DNA from 2 places in the Tumebacillus sp. BK434 genome. Region 1 is predicted to be linked to the other one. Evidence: a T-box and tRNA genes for the amino acid it is inferred to sense, from the RefSeq annotation. Region 1 holds a T-box; the other holds one or more tRNA genes.

The links. The T-box of region 1 lies ahead of tyrS (tyrosine--tRNA ligase). A T-box ahead of a tRNA ligase gene usually reads a tRNA of that ligase, here a tRNA-Tyr.
Region 2: it has a tRNA-Tyr gene. The T-box ahead of tyrS (tyrosine--tRNA ligase) is inferred to sense a tRNA for this amino acid. The anticodon was not compared.

Annotation. Positions count from the first base shown of each region.
Region 1 covers NZ_SLXS01000005.1:1,745-9,007, reverse strand. The annotation lists gene EV586_RS13680 (endonuclease MutS2) at 1-1,608, shown strand, start outside; gene EV586_RS13675 (transglycosylase domain-containing protein) at 1,657-4,863, opposite strand; T-box leader at 5,027-5,243, shown strand; gene tyrS (tyrosine--tRNA ligase) at 5,292-6,536, shown strand; gene EV586_RS13665 (ArsB/NhaD family transporter) at 6,780-7,263, shown strand, end outside.
Region 2 covers NZ_SLXS01000001.1:1,081,501-1,088,763, reverse strand. The annotation lists gene EV586_RS03760 (methyl-accepting chemotaxis protein) at 1-364, shown strand, start outside; gene EV586_RS03755 (heavy metal translocating P-type ATPase) at 482-2,677, shown strand; gene EV586_RS03750 (copper ion binding protein) at 2,696-2,899, shown strand; tRNA gene EV586_RS03745 (tRNA-Ser) at 3,115-3,207, shown strand; tRNA gene EV586_RS03740 (tRNA-Met) at 3,226-3,302, shown strand; tRNA gene EV586_RS03735 (tRNA-Tyr) at 3,312-3,395, shown strand; tRNA gene EV586_RS03730 (tRNA-Leu) at 3,401-3,477, shown strand; tRNA gene EV586_RS03725 (tRNA-Ala) at 3,495-3,570, shown strand; tRNA gene EV586_RS03720 (tRNA-Asn) at 3,575-3,650, shown strand; tRNA gene EV586_RS03715 (tRNA-Thr) at 3,656-3,731, shown strand; tRNA gene EV586_RS03710 (tRNA-Gly) at 3,863-3,937, shown strand; gene EV586_RS03705 (endonuclease/exonuclease/phosphatase family protein) at 4,042-4,836, shown strand; gene EV586_RS03700 (helix-turn-helix domain-containing protein) at 4,919-6,211, opposite strand; gene EV586_RS03695 (hypothetical protein) at 6,472-7,263, shown strand, end outside.

The DNA.
Region 1 (7,263 bases):
CGCATTTTGCAAGAGCTGTCCGCTTTGGTCGGCCAGCATGCGGCAGAACTGCAGGACGGGCAGGAGGCGCTCGCCGAGCTCGACTTTATTTTTGCCAAGACGACGTATGCCCGTGAACTGCGCGCCGTGCGTCCGCAGATGAACGATCAGGGCATCGTCCGCGTCAAGCGCGCCCGCCATCCGCTGATCGACCCGAGCGTGGTGGTGCCGTCCGACCTGCGCCTTGGCGAAGACTTCATTTTGCTGGTGATCACCGGACCCAACACAGGCGGCAAAACGGTCACCTTGAAGACGTTTGGCCTGCTCACGTTGATGGCGATGTCCGGTCTGCATGTGCCGACCGATGACGACAGCGTACTGTCCACTTTTGATGAAGTGTTTGCCGATATCGGGGATGAGCAGTCGATCGAGCAGTCCTTGTCGACGTTCTCGTCACATATGACGAACATCGTGCAGATCCTCGAGAAGGTCGACTTCCGCAGCCTCGTCCTGTTCGACGAGCTCGGCGCCGGCACCGACCCGACAGAAGGGGCGGCGCTGGCGATGTCGATCCTCGACTTTTTGAAAGAGCGCGGGGTGCGCACCGTTGCGACCACGCACTATTCGGAGCTGAAGGGCTATGCGTATAACGAGCCGAACGCGATCAACGCCTCGGTGGAATTTGACGTGCAGAGCCTGCGCCCGACCTACCGTCTGCTGATCGGGGTGCCGGGCCGCTCGAATGCGTTTGCGATCTCCGAACGCCTCGGTCTGCGCCGCGAGATCATCGAACACGCCCAGTCCCGCCTCACCACCGAAGACGTGGCGGTCGATGAGCTGATCCGCAAGCTGGAGCAGAATCAGGTCATCGCCAACCAGGAGCGCGAGCAGGCGGAAACGCTGCGCCGCGAGCTGGATGAGCTGATGGAAGAGTTCGAGAAGGAGAAAGAAGCGTTCTACCAGCAGAAAGACCGCATGATGGAGCGCGCTGAAGCGGAAGCCCGCAAAGCGGTGCAGAAGGCGGAGCAGGAAGCTGCCGAGATCGTCGAAGAACTGCGCCGCATCGCCGCCGAGGAGCGCGGACAGATCAAGGAGCATCGGCTGATCGAGCTGCGCAAAGAGCTGGAGGGCAAAGCGCCCAAGCTCAAGCGGGAAGCCAAAAAGCCGAAAGCCCAGCCCGCCGACCGTCCGCTGCAGTCGGGCGACCATGTGTCGGTGGTGCATCTGGGGCAAAAAGGACACATTCTCGAGATCAAAGGCAACCAGGTGCTCATCCAGATCGGCATGATCAAAACGAAAGTTAAGAAAGACCAGTTGGAACTGCTGGCGCCTGAGAAAGAGCCGACCCGGACCATCGTGGGCCGCAAGCAGGTGGAAGCGAAACACGTCTCGATGGAGCTCGACCTGCGCGGGGCGAACGTCGAAGAAGGCATCTACGCGATCGACAAAAAGATTGACGATGCGTTGCTGGCCGGTCTTGGCACCTTGCATCTCATTCACGGCAAAGGCACCGGTGCGCTGCGCACCGGTGTGCAGGAATACTTGCGTACCCACCGCCAAGTCAAGTCTTACCGCTACGGCGTGGAAGGCGAAGGCGGCAACGGCGTGACCGTTGTGACGCTGAAGTAAACCGACAAAAAACCACCCGGCCACTGTTCGCAGTGGCCGGGTGGTTTTTTATTGGGTCGGTGTGCCTTGTGCTGTAGCGGACGGCGTGGAGCGTTTGCCGTTCGCGTCACTGGCAAGCACGCGGTAGAAATACTTTTGTCCGGTGGACAGCCCGGTGTCAAAATAGCCGGTGTCGCTGGTCTCCCCAAGCGGCACCCATGTTGCGCCGTCGGTGCTGCGCTCGATCGAATAGGAGATCGCCCCGCGGGACGCTTTCCAGCCGATGACGAGCGAGTTGCCCGATTTCGGATCGGTGACCGTGACGCCGCTCGGAGCAGGAACGCTTGCCGGCTGTCCGGGATCGGTTCCGCCGCCGCTCAGTGCGCCAGGCACGGGGGCGGATGCGTTCGACTCTTTGCCGCCTGCGACAGAGGCGACTTTGTAGAAGAAGGTCACGCCCGGCATCGCGCCGACATCGTCAAACGAGGTGCTGCTCCCCGTGCCGATGCGCTGGTAGCTGCCGGACGGCTCGTCGCTGCGGTAGATCGCATAGCCGGTGGCGCCGGTGACCGACTGCCAGGAGATGGTCAGCCCGACGGCTCCAGGCTGGACCTGCACGCCGCTTGGCGGGGCCAGTTGCACAGCGCCCGGCGTGGCGGTGACCGACTTGCTCGGGTCAGACTGCAGCCCTTCTTTGTCGATCGAAACGATGCGGTAAGCGTATTGCTTGCCTTTTTTCACCGTGGTGTCGGTGAAGGAGGTCGTCTTGACTTCGCTGATGATCTGGAACGGACCGGCTTCGCTGTCTGCGCGAAGCACGAGGTAGCTCGTCGCCGCACTGACGCCTTTCCAGCTCAGGCTGACCGACGTGTCGGTCGTGGCGGTGACTTCGACGCTGCCCGGTACGCGGGTCGTGCCAAGCTCTGCTACGTCGCTGCGCGGGTCCTTGTCGCTCGGGAGCTCCTTCTCATGGTCGAGCGGGAGCCAGCGCTTGTCGTTGTTCGGCAAGGTGTATTTTTCACGCTTGATGAAGATGCCTTCTTTGACCAGATACGACGGCGTGGAGTCGTTGGCGAGGTACTTCTTGTCGCCGACTTCGTAGTATTTGGCTTTGACGTGCACATCGCAGGACTCGGTCGGCGCAGTGCCGGCGAGGAACAGCTCGGTGGTGACGGTGTGCTCCGCCTGGCACAGCTCAGTCGGGATCTTGCCGGAGAGTCTGCAGACGGTCACTTGACGGACACCGCCAGGATTGCCCGGGAAGCTTGTCGTGCGATTTTCGATCATCGGCAGCACGTCGGTCATGATCGTGCTCCACAGCGTCTTCGGCAGGTTCTTCTGATAGGTGGAATTTAAGGTGTACGGGATGTTGTAGCCGGCCCAGACGCCAAGCGTCACGTCCGGCGTATACCCGATAAACCACGCGTCTTTGTCCACGTCGGTCGAACCGGTCTTGCCCGCCACGTCATAACCGGAGAAGCGGGCGCCGACATCGGAGGCGGTGCCTTTGCGCACGACGTCTTTGAGCATGTCGGTCAGAATGTAGGCGGTGTTCGGATTGAACACTTGTGCCGTCGCCGATTTGTGCTGGTAGATCGGATGTCCGTCGCGGTCTTTGATCACGTTGATCAGGTACGCATCGTGCGTAACGCCCATGTTCGGCAGCGTCGAGTAGGCGTTGGTCGCCTCGGTGACCGTCAGGCCGTGGGAGAGGCCGCCGATCGCAGCTGCCAGGTTGTTGTCGGTGTCTTCCAGCGTCGTGATGCCCATCTGACGCAGGAAATCAAGCCCTGCGGTGGGCGTCAGTTGGTGGAACATTTTCAAGGCCGGAATGTTGTAGGACTGCTCCAGCGCGGTGCGGACGGTCATCAGCCCGTGGAACTTGCTGTCCCAGTTCTTCGGGAAGTATTTGCCGTCCGCCGCGTTTTGGTCCGGCCAGACCATCGGCACATCGTCGATCGCCGAGCCGGAACCGATCATTTTCTTCTCAATCGCCGGGCCGTAGACGGCGATCGGCTTCATCGTCGAGCCGGGCTGGCGCGGTTGGGTCGCATGGTTGACCTGGTCGACCTCATACTTGCGGCCGCCCGCCATGGCGAGGATCTGGCCCGATTTGTTTTCGATCAAGGTCGCGCCGGACTGCATCATCGCGTTTTCGACGACGATCTGTTTGCCGGCGTCGTCGGTGATCGTGTAGGAGATGTTCTCCGGGTAGAGCTCATCGTTGTCGATCACCGCATCGAGCTTGTTTTGCATCTTGCGGTTGATCGTGGTGTGAATCTCATAGCCGCCGCGGAACAGCGCTTCGCGGGCTTTGTCGAGCGATTCGTACTTGCCGGTGTCAAACAGCTGCTGAGCTGCGCGCTCTTCCACCTCGGCGGTCAAGTGCGCAAATTCGCCGCCTTGCACGGCCGTTTTTTCCTTATGCTGCTGGATATCCTTGGCGACATCGTACGCCTTGGCTTCCTGGTATTCCGTCTGGGTGATGAAGCCTACTTTGAGCATTTCCTGCAAAATGTACTCTTGGCGCTCTAACGTCGCATCGAGATTGGTATACGGATTAAATAGACTCGGGTTATTCGGCAGCGAAGCCATGATGGTCGCCTGCGCCAGATTGAGGTCTTTGGACGGAATCCCGAAGATCGCCTTCGACGCGCGTTCAATCCCGTACAGGTTGGCCGGGCCTGATTTGCCAAAATAAATCCAGTTCAAATAGGTAAGCATAATTTCATCTTTGGTCAGCTGCTGTTCGAGCTGAATCGCCAGTGCCGCTTCCTGCACCTTGCGTTCCAAAGAGCGTTCCTGCTCTGGGAACATCGCATTCTTGATCGTCTGCTGCGTGATCGTGGAAGCGCCGGAGACGATGTCGCCGCCGATCACGTTCTGAATGCCTGCGCGTGCGATCGCGTACGGATTGACGCCAAAGTGTTCGTAAAAATTCTTGTCTTCCGCAGCGACAAACGCATCCACCACAAAAGGTGAAGTATCCTGCAGCGAGTTGATCAGCTCGCGGTCGCCGTCGCCTTGCAGTTCGAACATGAATTGTCCTTCGCTGTCGAACACTTTGGTCTTGGCAGCCATGTTGGTGATCGCATTGAGATCGAGATCAGGAGCTTTCTTGACCAGCGAAGCAACAAAGCCGGCCGCCGCACCGCCGCCGATGATCGTCACGGCAAGGAACAGGAATAAGAAGACTTTGACAAATTTGAGCCAGCGCCGTTTCTTCTTTTTCGGTTTCTTTTTGTGCTGATCGGTTCGGGTGTTGTTCTCTTCCATATATAGCGTCCTCCCCCTTATCTAGTCTATTATACCACAGGTCAATCGGTGGACAAGAAATGACAGGTTGGGACTTGTTTCTACAGAAGGACAACTTGACAGCGATCGGAGGCCCTGCTATTATTTATCGCATATATTGTGCTGTCTATGACAAAATCATACAGAACAGGCAATGAAGGAGCGAGTAGCGTTTTGTTGGATTGTGCAGAGAGCCGGTGGTCGCTGTGAACCGGTCAGTCCCAGACGTGAAGTACACTCCGGAGCCGCTTGGAGGCAATGCCAAGCCGGTCACGCGTGTGGCCGTTACTGCAACGAAGGAGCTTGCGCGACAGACGCAGGCTGCTTAGGGTGGTACCGCGAGTTCGAACCTCGTCCCTATTTGGGACGGGGTTTTTTGTATTTTGATCTAACAATTTGGAGGGATATGAATGACCACGCAAGAACAAACACTCGATCCGCAGCTGCAAGCGGAAATTGACCGCCAACTCGCGACGATCCGCCGCGGCGCCGTCGAGATCATTCCGGAAGAAGAACTGACCGCCAAGCTGAAGAAATCGCTGACCAAAGGCAAGCCGCTGCACATCAAACTCGGTCTCGACCCGTCCGCGCCGGACATCCACCTCGGCCATACCGTCGTGCTGCAAAAGATGCGCCAGTTCCAAGACCTCGGCCATCACGTGACGATCATCATCGGCGACTACACCGGGATGATCGGCGACCCGACCGGCAAATCGGAGACCCGCAAACAGCTGACTCCGGAGCAGGTCAAGCAAAATGCTGAGACCTACGTCACCCAGCTTTACAAAGTTCTCGATCAGACCAAGACGAGCATCCGCTACAACTCCGAATGGCTCGCTCCGATGAATTTTGCCGATGTCATCGGGCTGGCGGCGAAAACGACCGTGGCGCGCATGCTGGAACGCGATGATTTTGAGAAGCGCTACAACTCGCAGCAGCCGATCTCGCTGCATGAGTTTTTCTACCCGCTGATGCAGGGCTACGATTCGGTGGCGCTGGAGTGTGACGTGGAGCTCGGCGGCACCGACCAGAAGTTCAACTTGCTGATGGGCCGCATGCTGCAGAAGGAGTACGGCAAAGAGCAGCAGATCATCTTGACCATGCCGCTGATCGAAGGTCTCGACGGCGTGCAGAAGATGTCCAAGTCGCTCGGCAACTACATCGGCATCGACGAAGCGCCGAATGAGATGTACGGCAAGACGATGTCGATCCCGGATGAACTGATGGTGAAATACTACGAGCTGGTCACCGACTTGCCGACCGGGGAAGTCGAAGCGATCAAGGCCGGTTTTGCCAGCGGCGAATTGCATCCCCGCGATCTGAAGATGCGCCTCGGACGCGAGATCGTTCGCATGTACCACGGCGAGGAAGCGGCATTGGCAGCAGAAGAGAACTTCAAGACGATCTTCCAGAAGCGCGCGCTGCCGACAGACATTCCGGAAGTGACGGTGGAAGCGGGCACGGTGTGGATCGTCAAGCTCCTCGTCGACCTCGGCATGGCGCCGTCGAACGGCGAAGCGCGCCGTCTCGTGCAGCAGGGCGGTGTGAAGATCAACGAAGAAAAAGTCGACGCGGCCGATGCGCAGATCGAGCTCGCCGACGGCATGGTCGTGCAAGCCGGCAAACGCAAATTTGCGAAAATCAAACTGGGTTAAGAGCTCCATGTGATGAAGAGGAGGACCTCCGGAAACGGGGGTCTTTTTCTTCCTATTTATTAAGGAATAGCTGCAGATCTTGGCCGATCGGGGCAGCAAATGAGGGCGTAAAATTGCAGGAGGAGCAGGAGAAACTAGAAGCAACCATCTGGTTGCAGCTCTTGGAATTTTCTGAATCTGTTGTCGGAAAAGAAGTGTGCTACCATATGGGCGTTAAAAATGGACGTCCAGGGGAGGATGGTAATGGAGAACCAGGCAATCTTTGCAATCGGCATTTTTCTGGTTACATACGCCTTGATCGTATCGGAAAAGTTGCATCGGACGATCGTCGCGATGATCGGCGGCATTTTGATGGTCGCGTTTGGTATCATCGATCAGGAGACGGCGATTCATCATATCGACCTGAACACGATCGGACTGTTGATCGGGATGATGATCCTCGTGTCGATCACCGGGCAGACCGGCGTGTTCAAGTACCTCGCAATCAAAGCGGCAAAGCTGGCCGGCGGGCACCCGGTGAAAATTTTGATCTACTTGTCGCTGATCACCGCGCTGTTGTCGGCGCTGCTCGATAACGTCACGACGGTGTTGTTGATCGTGCCGGTCACGTTCTCGATCGCGCGTCAGCTCAACGTCAACCCGGTGCCGTATTTGATCTCGGAGGTGCTGGCTTCGAACGTCGGCGGCACCGCCACACTGATTGGCGACCCGCCGAACATCATGATCG
Region 2 (7,263 bases), on a different contig from region 1:
CTCCCTGGCCGATGAGACGGCGGCGGCCACTTCGAAGATCGCCCAGATTCTCGATAAGATCCGCGATGAGTCGGATGCGGTCGCCGAGAAGTCGCATCTGCTCAAAGACACCACCGAAAAGATTCGCACCAAAGGCGAGCAGGTCTCTGAAGAATTTGAGATGATCTCGTCGAGCGTCTCCTCGATGAGCGAGATGGTGCGCATCGTCGAAGAGGCGGCGTCGGAGCAGTCGATGGCGGCTGCTGAGATGTCGGTCGAAACGGACAAAGCGATCTCCGCTTCGGAAGAAGTGGTGCAGGTCGCCGAGGAACTGGAGAAGATCTCCTCGAAACTCGATGCGATGATGGAACAATTTAAAGCATAATCGACGCGAAGCCAAGGGCATCAAGTTCCCTTGGCTTTTTTGTATTTTTGGTCAGGTATGTGTTGACAATTTAGATGCGGAGCGATATGATACATACCATAGGGGGGTATGGTTCAAATGAGCGAGCAAAAAGTAACGTTGCAAGTGACAGGCATGACTTGTGCCGCCTGCTCCGCCCGGATCGAAAAAGTCGTGGGCAAGATGGACGGCGTCGAAGCTGCCAACGTCAACTTGACGATGGAGCGGGCGACCGTCACCTTTGACGAGGATAAATTGCAGGCGCAAGACATCATCAAACGCATCGAAAAGCTCGGCTACGGAGCCGCCCCGATGGAGGAGGAAGCCGACCCTGAGGACGGGGAGAAAGCATGGCGGCGTCAGATCGGCCTGTTTATCTTCTCCGCTGTGCTGTCGCTGCCGTTCCTGCACGGGATGCTGTCGATGGTCGGCATCAACATCGCGCCCGGGCTGTTGATGGACCCGTGGATGCAGCTGATGTTGGCGACGCCGATCCAGTTTGTGGCCGGCTTCCGCTTCTATGTCGGCGCGTTTAAGGCGCTGCGCAACAAAAGCGCCAACATGGATGTGCTGGTCGTGCTCGGCACCTCCGCCGCCTATTTTTACTCAGTCTGGATGATGGCACGAGGCGAACAGCACGTCTATTTCGAGACCAGCGTGATCATCATCACGCTGATCCAGCTCGGCAAGATCTTTGAGCATCTGGCCAAGACGCGCACCTCGGACGCGATCAAAAAGCTGATGAACCTGCAGGCGAAGACGGCGACGGTGATCCGCGACGGGCGGGAAGTGGAAGTGAAGATCGAAGAGGTGGTGCAAGGCGATGTCGTGCTGGTGCGCCCGGGCGAGAAGATTCCGGTCGACGGCACGGTGCTGGACGGCCAGTCGTCTGTCGATGAATCGATGCTGACCGGGGAATCGATCCCGGTCGACAAAAAGCCGGGCGACGCGGTCTTCGGCGCTACTTTGAACAAGAACGGGGCGCTGCGCTTCACCGCCGACAAGGTCGGCAAAGACACGGCGCTGGCTCAGATCATCCGCGTCGTCGAAGAGGCGCAAGGCTCTAAAGCTCCGATCCAGCGCATGGCCGACGTCATCTCCGGTATCTTCGTGCCGATCGTCGTCGGGGTCGCTGTGCTGACCTTCCTGATCTGGTTCTTCCTCGTTAACGTCGGATTCAACGAGGCGCTGACGGTGGCGCTGATGAACGCGACGGCGGTGCTGGTCATCGCTTGCCCTTGCGCCCTCGGCCTCGCCACGCCGACCTCGATCATGGTCGGCACAGGCATTGGGGCGGAAAACGGGATTCTGTTTAAAGGCGGCGAACATTTGGAGAACCTGCAAAAGGTGAGCGTGATTCTGCTCGACAAGACGGGCACGATTACCAAAGGGCAGCCGGCCGTCACCGATGTGGTGCTTTTGGGCGAAACGTTCCGCTCCGAGACCGAGCTGCTGCATCAGGCCGGCCGCGCTGAAAAACACTCCGAGCATCCGCTGGCCACGGCAATCGTCCGGGCCGGCATCGATGACGATGGCGGGCTCGACGACCCTGAGGAATTCGAAGCGCTGACCGGGCGCGGCGTGCGTGCGGTCGTCGACGGGCGCAAGCTGTTGATCGGCACCCGCCGCCTGCTGCAGGAGACGGGCATCGATTACAGCGTGGCAGAAGACGCGCTGGAGCGCCTGGAAGGGGAAGGGAAGACGGTGATGCTCGTTGCGGCAGACGGGCAGGTCGCCGGTCTGATCGCGGTGGCCGATACCGTCAAAGAGACTTCGCAAGCGGCGATCGCCGAGTTGAAAGCGCTGGGGCTGAAAGTGGTGATGATCACCGGCGACAACCGCAAGACGGCACAGGCGATCGCGGCGCAGGTCGGCGTCGACGAAGTGCAGGCGGAAGTGCTGCCAGAGGACAAAGCGAACGCCGTCAAGCGCTACAAGAGCGCCGGACATCTCGTGGCGATGGTCGGGGACGGCATCAACGATGCGCCCGCCCTGGCGATGGCCGATGTCGGGATTGCGGTCGGCACTGGCGCCGATGTGGCGATCGAAGCGGCCGATGTGACCCTGATGGGCGCTGAGCTCGAAGGGGTGGCAAAAGCGGTGCGTCTGTCGCGGGCCACAATTCGCAACATCCGGCAAAACCTGTTCTGGGCGCTCGCCTACAACGTGATCGGCATTCCGATCGCCGCATCCGGCTTGCTCCTGCCGTGGGTGGCAGGCGCAGCGATGGCGTTCAGCTCCGTCTCGGTCGTCACCAATGCATTGCGGTTAAAACGCGTCAAACTTGACGCCTAACATAAGGAGGAAACAATAATGACTTCATTCACGTTCAATGTCAAAGGCATGTCTTGCGGGCACTGCAAAAGCGCGGTGGAAGGCGCGCTGAAAGAGGCGGGGGCCGCAGCGGTCGACGTCGATCTGGAGGCGGGCCGTGTGGCGGTCTCCTACGATGCGGACAAATACGACCTGAACAAACTGCGCGATGCGATCGAAGACGCAGGGTACGACGTTGTTTAACCGTTAACACCTCATCCGGAAGCGGATGAGGTTTTTCTTTGTTTATGGCTGCGAAAAAAGTAGTGCGGACAAGATAGTGAATGATAATGGAGCACTTTGTTCACAATTTGTCTGATTTCTGCCGATTTTGGCGATTGAGTGCGGACGAGTCCCGTGATATATTAATTTATGTCGCCGCTGATGAACGAGCGCCTGACACGAATGCATAATCAAGTGGAGAGATGTCCGAGTTTGGTCGAAGGAGCACGATTGGAAATCGTGTAGGCGCCTAAAACGTCTCGGGGGTTCGAATCCCCCTCTCTCCGCCACTTACCTTACAACATCGTGGCGGCGTAGCTCAGCTGGCTAGAGCGACCGGTTCATACCCGGTAGGTCGGGGGTTCAAGTCCCTCCGCCGCTACCAACTTTAGATGGAGAGATACCAAAGTGGCCAAATGGGGCGGACTGTAAATCCGTTGCGAAAGCTTCGAAGGTTCGAATCCTTCTCTCTCCACCATTTCTGCCGAAGTGATGGAATTGGCATACGTGCGCGACTCAAAATCGTGATTTTGTGGGTTCGAGTCCCACCTTCGGCACCAACCACATCCTGCCCAGCGGGGGTATAGCTCAGTTGGTAGAGCACCTGCCTTGCAAGCAGGGGGTCAGCGGTTCGAATCCGCTTATCTCCACCATCGTTCCCCGATAGCTCAGTTGGTAGAGCGCCCGACTGTTAATCGGATGGTCACAGGTTCGAGTCCTGTTCGGGGAGCCATACACGCCTTTTTAGCTCAGTAGGTAGAGCGCATCCATGGTAAGGATGAGGTCATCGGTTCGATTCCGGTAAAAGGCACCATTTTTTCTTTCGGCGCTGGACGAAGGAAGCCCAGCTAAAAGCGCGACATCCTGTCGCAACGCTGGACGAAGGTAGCCCAGCTAAAAGCGCGACGTCCTGTCGCAACGCTGGACACGGTACATCCTGTACGTGCGGAAGTGGCTCAGGGGTAGAGCATCGCCTTGCCAAGGCGAGGGTCGCGGGTTCGAATCCCGTCTTCCGCTCCATAAGCATATGAGGGCATCTCGCAGAGATTGCGGGATGCCTTTTTTAAAACTTAAAAAGTCTGATTATTTTAATAAGTTTGGCAATCGCGAAGGAGGCTGGGGAGATGAAACGCTTTTGGAAACGATTCGCGTGGGTTGCTGTCGGGATTCTGGTGCTGTTTTCGAATAAAGTGGGTGTCGAAGGCCAGGAATCCTTTCCGAGTCCAGAACTCCACGGCGGTGCGATCTCCCTGAAAGCGGTTACCTATAACATTCAAATCGGCAAAAACGCGGCCGGCGACCTCGACCTGGAACGGACGATCGACGAACTGAAAGAGCTGGAAGCGGACATCATCGGCCTGCAGGAGGTCGAGCGCTACTCGCCGCGCTCCGGGCTGAAAGATCAGGCCAAACAGATCGGCGAACGGTTGGGGCTGGAATACCGCTTTGCACCGGCTTTAAAGATCGGGCCGTTCGAATACGGCAATCTGTTGCTCTCCCGCTATCCGATCGAAGCGCTCAAGGTGATCCCGCTGCCATCAGGCAGGGAAGAACGGGCTGCGCTCCTTGCCACTTTGAACATTCATGGCCGCCAGGTGGCGGTTGCCGTCACCCATCTCGGGCTCAACCACGAAGAGCGCATCGGGCATGTGAACATCTTACAACAGGAATTTGCTGCCGTAGGACTGCCCTTGATCGTCATCGGGGACTTTAATACGACGCCTGACAGTGAGGAGCTGGGTCCGTGGACTCAGAACCTGCAGCACGTGTCCCGTGTGCCGCTGGTGACTTTGCCAGCCGCTGCGAAGCAGATCGATTCGATCCTCATCTCCCGCGAATTTTCAGTCGGAAATGTGTTCACTGTGCAGAGTGATGCATCCGATCATTACCCGCTGGTGGCGCGTCTTGAGTTGCCTTAATTGACAGACTATTTAAAAGAAGTCATAAAAGAACCCCTGTCTCTCATAAAGAAACAGGGGTTCAACATTTTTCGTGCTCTTGTTACATGATCAGCACGCGTTCGCGCAGGTTCGACTCGACGATGCTCTGCATTTTTTGCAGGGACTCGGTCGCAGCCAGGAAGTCACCGTTCGACTTGTAGATCTCGCCAAGCAGGGCGTAGGTCTTGGTGATCTGGCCGATCATATCGAACTGCTGGAACAGCTCGATCGCTTTTTCAGCGAACTCGATCGCAGATGCAAACTCTTCCAGACCCAGTTCCACTTCCGCCAGCGTGCGGAACACGAATGCGGTCTCGCGGATGCCCGGCTGGAGCAGTTCCAGCGCTTGTTTGCAGTGTGCTTCTGCGTCTTTGTAACGGTTTTCCTTCAGGAGCAGGCGGGCGATCTCACTGTGCACGTTGGCGTTGTCGAAGTCGTTGCCGTGCTTGGAGAAGCCGTCCATGCATTCTTCCAGCAGCGCCAGCGCATCTTCAACTTTGCCTTCATCGCCTTTGATCATCGCGAGGTTGACTTTGCAGTCATAGGACGCTTTAATCAAATTCAAGGACTTGAATATTGCAATCGCGTCCTGTGTATGTTCAACAGCCTTTTTGTAGTTCTTCAATTCTTTGTTGGCGTGGCCCAAACCGTTGTAAGTTTCACCGATTAATTTTAGGTAATTAGTACCTTGCAGCAGGTGGTAGGATTCGGTGTAATATTTAAGTGCGTCATTATATTCACCGAGTTTCAAGTTAACCATCCCGAGGTTGGTGATGACGAACGCTTTCGTCGACACGTCGATGCCCTCGGTGCGGGAGAGTACTTGGTACGCTTTCTTCCAGTGGAACTGTGCCAGCAGCAGGTTCTCTTTGCGCAGCTGGATCACGCCAAGCTTGTTCAGTGCCAGAACTGCGATGTTGTGTTCACCGGAGCGGATCGCGCTGTCCAAAACGTCTTCGAAGAGTTCAGTTGCGCGCTCAAACTGTTCCACATGCAGGTAGCAGTTCGCCAGGTCGAACGAGATGTTCGTCAGCTGCAGGTGCGGAGCCGGGTTGTCGAGGAGCTCTTCAAGCAGAGAGATCGATTTGTCGTATTCTCCAGATTCCATATATGCTTTCGCCAGCTTGTAGGTGCTTGTTTGTTCGAGCTTGGTCTGCATGTCAGACAAGAAGTAGTCGACCGAGGTCTCGAGCTTTTCTGCGATGGCGCAGAGCAATTTATGAGATGGATTGGCTTTGTCCGCTTCGATCTGTGAAATCATACTCGGGGTGACCATGCCGGAGCCAAGATCACTTTGAGTGAGACCCTTCATGATTCGAAGTTCTTTGATTTTTTGTCCTAAAGACGTAGGCATTTGGGTTCCCTCCCACCCTAAAGCTAAATTAATCTTTATTTTCTTCTTTATTGTACTACAGCGTCCAATAGAAAGGAATACCACTGAAGTCAATTCGTGAAAGAAAATCACGACTTTAAATATTATACAGCTTATACATAACTCCTGAACAATATACCATCTGCAACCTTAACTGTCCAGTCAAGAGTACCCGATTCACTGCATAAATTGTGAATAGAATGTGTAACGACGAACCGATTGCCCGGAAAGGGGGGCTTCTGGTGAACGAACGTTGGCATCCTATTTCCCACCAGGTATCAACAACGGCCACCACGCGAATCGTCTGCAAGGACCCGGTCAGCGCGGCGATCGGGATCGCCCAGACCGTGTTTCCGGCGCGGCGTCCGAATGCTGTGCTGCTGTCGCGTCCCGATGCTTATCCGCTGGCGCTCGCTGCAGCGCGCCTGTTGCACCGCCCGTTCGATGCGGTGCTGCTCTATACGGAAGGCGAAGAGCTGGAGGAGAGCGTCTCCCGCGAGCTGATCCGTCTGTCACCGCAGGGCAAAGGGCTGCACGGACAGGTGATCGTGCTCGGCGCGATGCATGCCAACATCCTGCACCAGCTCGCGGAGCTCAGCTTTACGTTTACGCATCTGGTCGGGCACGATCTGTGGGACACGGTCGGCAAGATCGCCGCGTTCGAACCGCTGACCGGCGGCGGTCATGCTGTGCTCGTCTCCGCCGATCCGCTGGGCGGCGGCGTGGCGGCCGGAAGCTATGCCGCGGCGACCGGTGCTCCGGTGCTCTTTGCGTCGGAGCGCGGGCTGTCCGACATGGCCGCCCGCTTTTTGCGCAGCCATCCCCGCCAGAAGCTGATCGTCGCCGCCCCCGAATCCTACCTTCCGCCAACGCTTGGCAGCGAGGTGCGCAAGCTGGGCTCGAAGATCGAAGCGTGGGTCGGCGGCCGCGACGGGTACGAGACGGCGGTGGAGCTGGCAAAGCTGCGCAAAGGCAAGGTCAAGTTTGGATTTGGCAAAAAGGAGCCGGGCGGCAGGGCATTGGCCTTGGTGCCG